Catenulispora sp. EB89: one gene and its partner. The protein of the gene in region 2 interacts with the protein of the main gene of each other region in a pairwise test. Links are inferred from orthologs where the notes say so. Each region holds a gene or a part of one and is shown on either strand. Other genes may lie near its edges. The genes, in order: rplA and thrS.

Region 1 (3,283 bases), on a different replicon or contig from region 2:
CGGCTCGGCGTGGCCGGACGCGCTGTCCGGCGGGGCCGCGATGGGCAGCATGGGCGGCCCGCTGCTGCTGGTGAACCCGGCCACGGGGCTGTCCGGGCAGGACACCGCGCTGCTGGACGCGAACCGCGGGGAACTGTCCGGCGGCTTCGTGTTCGGCGGGCCGGTGGCGGTGCCGACCGGGGTCGACAAGGAGCTGGCGAAGGCGATCGCCGGTCCGCTGGGCGTGATCGACGGCGGCGGGAACAAGGTGGCCGCCGCGGGGTCCGGCTCGGGGGTCGCGGGGTCGGGGGTCTCGGCGGCGCGTGCGGCCGCGGACCTGGCTTCGGCGCTGCCGAGCGGGGCTCATGGTCTGGCCAAGCCGGTTCGGCCGTAGCTCGGCCGTGATTCGGCCGTGGTTCGGCCGTAGGCAACGCTGTATCGGCTTAGCGACATAGCGATGTAACGACGTAACGGATGTCGTGAGCCGTGAGGAACAACGCTCCTGGGAGCGATGTTGTGCATGAGGCCTCCGTACCGGTCCTGACCGGTGCGGGGGCCTCGCGGCGTCCGGGGCACGGCAGCCGGTCCGGTAGGCTTGGCTGCTGTTGCCTTATGGCGACGTCCCTCCGCCGTGCCCTTGGTAGGGGTTATCGGCGACGTCTACAGAAACGAGTACGGGAATGCCTCCCAAGAAGAAGCTCACCGCGGTCATCAAGCTGCAGATCAAGGCCGGTATGGCGAACCCGGCCCCGCCCGTCGGCCCGGCTCTGGGTCAGCACGGCGTGAACATCATGGAGTTCTGCAAGCAGTACAACGCGGCCACCGAGTCGCAGCGCGGCCAGGTCGTCCCGGTCGAGATCTCGGTGTTCGAGGACCGCTCCTTCACCTTCATCACGAAGACCCCGCCGGCGGCGAAGCTGATCCTGAAGGCCGCGGGCATCGAGAAGGGCTCGGGCGTCCCGCAGAAGGACAAGGTCGCGACCCTGTCGCAGGCCCAGGTCCGGGAGATCGCCGAGACCAAGATGCCCGACCTGAACGCGAACGACGTCGAGGCCGCGATGAAGATCATCGCCGGCACCGCGCGTTCCATGGGCGTCATCGTCTCCGACAGCTGAGCTGTCCGAGCCGGAACACCAGCAGTACCAGCACCACCGGAACCAGTGGCAGAGCCGCGCGCGGCTCGCGAAGACCACACCTCACCATCCCTAGGAGAGCAGCAATGAAGCGCAGCAAGGGCTACCGCAACGCCGCGGCGAAGATCGACGCCGACGAGCTGTACACGCCGGTGGCGGCCATCCGCCTGGCGAAGGAGACCTCGGTCACCAAGTTCGACAGCTCCGTCGAGGTCTCGATGCGCCTGGGCATCGACCCCCGCAAGGCCGACCAGATGGTCCGCTCCACCGTCGTGCTCCCGCACGGCACCGGCAAGACCGCCCGCGTGCTGGTCTTCGCCCAGGGCGACAAGGCCGAGCAGGCCCGCGAGGCCGGCGCCGACATCGTGGGCTCCGACGAGCTCATCGACGAGGTCGCCAAGGGCCGCCTGGACTTCGACGCGGTCGTGGCCACCCCGGACCTGATGGGCAAGGTCGGCCGCCTGGGCCGGGTCCTGGGCCCGCGCTCCCTGATGCCGAACCCGAAGACCGGCACCGTCACCGCGGACGTGGCCAAGGCCGTCAACGACATCAAGGGCGGCAAGATCGAGTTCCGCGCCGACCGCCACTCGAACCTGAACTTCATCATCGGCAAGGTCTCCTTCTCCGAGCAGCAGCTCGCCGAGAACTACGCCGCCGCCCTGGAGGAGGTGCTCCGCGTGAAGCCGAGCGCCGCCAAGGGCCGCTACCTGAGGAAGATCACGTTCGCCACCACCATGGGCCCCGGCATCCAGGTGGACGCCAACCGCGTGCGCAACGTCGTGGCTGACGACGAGGCGTGAGTTAGAGGCAGCCAGGCAGCCAGAGGCCAGGAGGAGCCCCCGTCCGTGAGGACGGGGGCTTTTCGTTGCCGCTGTTCGGTTCTCGTCGGGCCCACGGGGCGGTCAGGGCGCTGAGGGAGCACTGAGGGGCGCTGCGCGAGCCTTGCGGCGCCCGCCGAGTGGATCGGCGGCGGGATCCCTGCCGACCGAACAGATCCGGCCAGGAGCGGCCGTGTGCGCAGCCGGTCAAAACCACCCTCGACCCCGTGCTAATCTTGACGCAGCCGAAGACCGCTGGTCGCTGCTCCGAGCCGAACGGCCCGGATCAGTCGAAGGCCTCCACACGGAGCGACCCGCCGAGGCGCGATAAGTGAAGCAGTTGTAGCTCGTCCTTCTGGGACCGGCCTTCTTACCTGTGACGCCCGCGCTGACGCGCCGGGCGTTTTTTCGTGTCTGGTGGCTCATCGTCGGCTCTGACACCCCGGAAGGAGGCCCGTATGGCGAGGCCTGACAAGGCGGCTGCGGTCGCCGAGATCGCGGATCACTTCCGCGGCTCGAACGCCGCCGTGCTGACCGAGTACCGCGGGCTCACTGTCGCGCAGCTGAAGGAGCTTCGGCGCGCGCTCGGTGCGACCACGGACTACGCCGTGGTGAAGAACACGCTGACCAAGGTCGCTGCTCGCGAGGCCGGTATTGAGGGTCTGGACGAGTCGGCGCTGAAGGGTCCTTCGGCTATCGCCTTCATCAAGGGCGACCCGGTCGAGGCGGCCAAGGGTCTTCGTGACTTCGCCAAGGCGAACCCCCTTCTGGTGATCAAGGGCGGGGTGATGGAGGGCAAGACCCTCACCCCGGCCGAGATCGCCAAGCTCGCGGATCTGGAGTCCCGCGAGGTTCTGCTGGCCAAGGCGGCCGGCGCGATGAAGGCGTCCCTCGCGAACGCGGCGGCGCTCTTCCAGGCTCCTTTGGCCAAGGCCGTCCGTACCGTGGACGCGCTGTCGGCCAAGAAGTCCGCCGACGCCTGATAGGCACCCGGCACAACCGAGCTAGAACTCACTTAGAGAAAGGACGCCTATCATGGCGAAGCTCAGCAACGACGAGCTGCTCGAGGCTTTCAAGGAAATGACCCTGATCGAGCTCTCTGAGTTCGTGAAGCTGTTCGAGGACACCTTCGACGTCAAGGCTGCCGCCCCGGCCGCCGTCGCCGTCGCGGGCCCGGCCGCGGCCGCCGCCGAGGCCGCTGTCGAGCAGGACGAGTTCGACGTCATCCTGGAGTCGGCCGGCGACAAGAAGATCCAGGTCATCAAGGTCGTGCGCGAGCTGACCTCGCTGGGCCTCAAGGAGGCCAAGGACCTGGTCGACGGTGCGCCGAAGCCGGTCCTGGAGAAGGCGACC
Region 2 (3,192 bases):
AGGTCGCTGAGTGCGAAGTACAGGTCGGAGGCGGACTGCGCCAGCGGCGCGGTCTCCTGCCCCACCCGGGCCACTCCGTGCTGGGTGTCCGCCACGGCGAGCGTCCCCGTGGTCAGCGCCGCTGCCGCGAGTACTACAACAGCGCCGGTCCATAGCTGCAGCCTGGTCGGTGTCCTGCGTTCAGTTGTCCGCCCCACGGAACCACCGTAGGCACCCTTCGTGAACGGATGACGACGTCACGTAGAACGTTGATTCAACAGGCCGGTCGGACGGCCCCTGGGACTACTGTCGCGCGAAGCACCCGCGGCGGTCGGTAAAGTTTTCTCCTGATCGGCCCCGCCTGTTGACCCCCTTTGAAGGAGCACCCCGTGTCCGACTTCGCAGTGACGATCGCCGACGGCCCCAGCCGGGACGAGCGGACGGTCACGGTCGGCACGACGCTGGCGGACCTGTTCGCCTCTGGCGACGTCAAACACAGCGCCGGCGACCGCTCCGTCGTGGCCGCCCGCCTGACCGACCCGGCCGGGACCCGGCTCGTCGACCTGGCCACCCTGGCCAAGGCCGGTGACCTGGTCGAGCCGGTCGCCGCCGACTCCGAGGACGGTCGTGCGATCATCCGCCACTCGACCGCGCACGTGCTGGCGCAGGCCGTGCAGCAGGCGTTCCCGGAGGCGAAGCTCGGCATCGGCCCGCCGATCCGCAACGGCTTCTACTACGACTTCGACGTCGAGCGGCCGTTCACTCCGGAGGACCTGAAGGCTCTCGAGAGCCGGATGCAGACGATCATCAAGCAGGGGCAGTTGTTCTCGCGGCGTCCTGTGACGGATGAGGACGCCCGTGAGGAGCTCTCTGCAGAGCCCTACAAGCTGGAACTGATCGGGCTCAAGGGCAAGGCCTCCGCCGACGACGCCGGCGAGGGCGTGGACGTCGAGGTCGGCGCCGGCGAGCTCACGATCTACGACAACCTGGACGCCAAGACCGGCGAGCTGTGCTGGAAGGACCTCTGCCGCGGTCCGCACGTGCCGAGCACCCGGTTCATCCCGGCGTTCAAGCTGATGCGCTCTGCGGCCGCTTACTGGCGCGGTAGCGAGAAGAACCCGCAGTTGCAGCGCATTTACGGGACTGCGTGGGAGACCCGGGACGCGCTCAAGGCGCACCTGGAGTTCCTGGCCGAGGCGGAGAAGCGCGACCACCGCAAGATCGGTGCGGAGCTCGACCTGTTCTCGTTCCCCGACGAACTGGGTAGCGGTCTTCCGGTGTTCCACCCCAAGGGCGGGACCATCCGTCGGGTCATGGAGGACTACTCCCGTAAGCGCCATGAAGAGGCGGGGTACGAGTTCGTCAATACTCCGCACATCACTAAGGGGAACCTGTACGAGATCTCGGGCCACCTCGACTGGTACAAGGACGGGATGTTCCCGCCCATGGTTCTGGACGAGGGACACGGCAAGCAGGAGTACTACCTGAAGCCGATGAACTGCCCGATGCACAACCTGATCTACCGGGCCCGAGGGAAGTCCTACCGCGACCTTCCGCTGCGGCTGTTCGAGTTCGGCACGGTGTACCGCTATGAGAAGTCCGGCGTGGTGCACGGACTGACGCGGGTCCGTGGGCTTACCCAGGACGACGCGCACATCTACTGCACGCGCGAGCAGATGCGTGACGAGCTCGTCAGCCTGCTGCGGTTCGTGCTGGACCTGCTGCGTGACTACGGTCTGAACGACTTCTACCTGGAACTGTCCACTAAGGACCCGGAGAAGTACGTCGGTACCGATGAGGAATGGGAACTCGCTACAGAGACTCTGCGCGAGGTCGCGGAGGGCGAGGACCTGGAACTGGTCATGGACCCCGGCGGTGCGGCGTTCTACGGCCCGAAGATCTCGGTGCAGGCGCGCGACGCCATCGGCCGGACCTGGCAGATGTCGACCATCCAGCTCGACTTCCAGCTGCCGCAGCGCTTCGACCTGGAGTACCAGGCCGCCGACGGCTCGCGGCAGCGGCCGATCATGATCCACCGGGCGCTGTTCGGGTCGATCGAGCGGTTCTTCGGGGTGCTGACCGAGCACTACGCCGGGGCGTTCCCGGCCTGGCTGGCGCCGGTGCAGGTGGTCGGGATCCCGATCACCGACACGCACGTGCCGTACCTGGAGCTGGTGGCGGCGAAGCTGCGCGCGCAGGGCGTCCGGGTGGAGGTCGACTCCTCGGACGACCGGATGCAGAAGAAGATCCGCAACGCGCAGAAGCAGAAGGTCCCCTACATGCTGCTGGCCGGTGACGAGGATGTGGCGAAGGCCGCAGTTTCGTTCCGGTACCGCAGTGGGGAGCAGAACAACGGGGTGCCGGTGGACGACGCCGTCGCCGAGATCGTGAAGGCGGTGCAGGAGCGGATCTGAACGCGGATCCGCGGCGCCGCGTGGCGTGTCCGGTCGACCGGGACCGACGGGGGCCCCGGTCAGCCGGCCGGACACGGACGGGGAAGCAGGGGGATGAGCAGTGCTGATCACGCATGAGAGATGGCCGCGGACGGCGCAGGACGCCGAGGCGGAGCAGGCGCGGCTGGCGGGGCGGGTGGACGTGTCCACGCCGCTGACGCCGTTCCGGTACGTCGCGGGGCTGGACGTGGCCTATGCGATCGACTCCTCGCGGGTCGCGGGGGCGGTCGTGGTGCTCGACGCGGACACGCTCGCGGTCGAGGACATGGCGACGGCGGTGATGGACGTCGAGTTCCCGTATGTGTCCGGGCTGTTGGCGTTCCGGGAGATGCCGGCGCTGATCAGCGCGCTGGGGCGGCTGACGGTGGAGCCGGACGTGCTGGTGTGCGACGGGTACGGGATCGCGCATCCACGGCGGTTCGGGCTGGCGTGCCACCTCGGGGTGCTGGCCGGGAAACCGGCGATGGGGGTGGCGAAGACGGCCTTCGTGGGGCGGTTCGCCGAGCCCGGGATTCAGCGCGGTGAGGCTGCTGACTTGGTGCACGACGGGGAGGTCGTCGGTGCGGTGCTGCGGACTCAGCTTTCGACGAAGCCGGTGTACGTGTCGCCCGGGCATTTGATCACGGTGGGTGACGCCACGCGGCTGGCGCTGCGGTTGGCGACCAAGTTCCGGCTGCCGGAGACCACGCGGCTGGCCGACCAGCTTTCGCGGCGGGCGCTGGCGGGGGCGTAGGTCTTTCAGGTCCCCTTGGGGGTTTCT

The links.
Region 1: the proteins of thrS (region 2) and rplA interact in binary tests that used the Escherichia coli proteins (3 or more experiments, as listed by UniProt). The link is inferred for Catenulispora sp. EB89 from one-to-one orthologs.

What each region holds. Positions count from the first base shown.
Region 1 is NZ_JBGCCU010000040.1:56,168-59,450, forward strand. Bases 85-3,055 are described here. They hold rplA (50S ribosomal protein L1), read left to right. Parts: upstream 85-1,198; coding sequence 1,199-1,912; downstream 1,913-3,055. Other genes in these bases: ABH920_RS46735 (cell wall-binding repeat-containing protein), read left to right, coding at 85-373; rplK (50S ribosomal protein L11), read left to right, coding at 660-1,094; rplJ (50S ribosomal protein L10), read left to right, coding at 2,389-2,913; rplL (50S ribosomal protein L7/L12), read left to right, coding at 2,966-3,055. In the rest of the region: more of ABH920_RS46735, read left to right, coding at 1-84; more of rplL, read left to right, coding at 3,056-3,283. UniProt on the Escherichia coli protein: One of the primary rRNA binding proteins, it binds very close to the 3'-end of the 23S rRNA. Forms part of the L1 stalk. It is often not seen in high-resolution crystal structures, but can be seen in cryo_EM and 3D reconstruction models.
Region 2 is NZ_JBGCCU010000021.1:213,820-217,011, forward strand. What follows is about bases 1-2,880. They hold thrS (threonine--tRNA ligase), read left to right. Parts: upstream 1-368; coding sequence 369-2,393; downstream 2,394-2,880. Other genes in these bases: ABH920_RS35640 (hypothetical protein), read right to left, coding at 1-197; ABH920_RS35650 (endonuclease V), read left to right, coding at 2,494-2,880. Outside these bases: more of ABH920_RS35650, read left to right, coding at 2,881-3,165. UniProt on the Escherichia coli protein: Catalyzes the attachment of threonine to tRNA(Thr) in a two-step reaction: L-threonine is first activated by ATP to form Thr-AMP and then transferred to the acceptor end of tRNA(Thr). The rate-limiting step is amino acid activation in the presence of tRNA.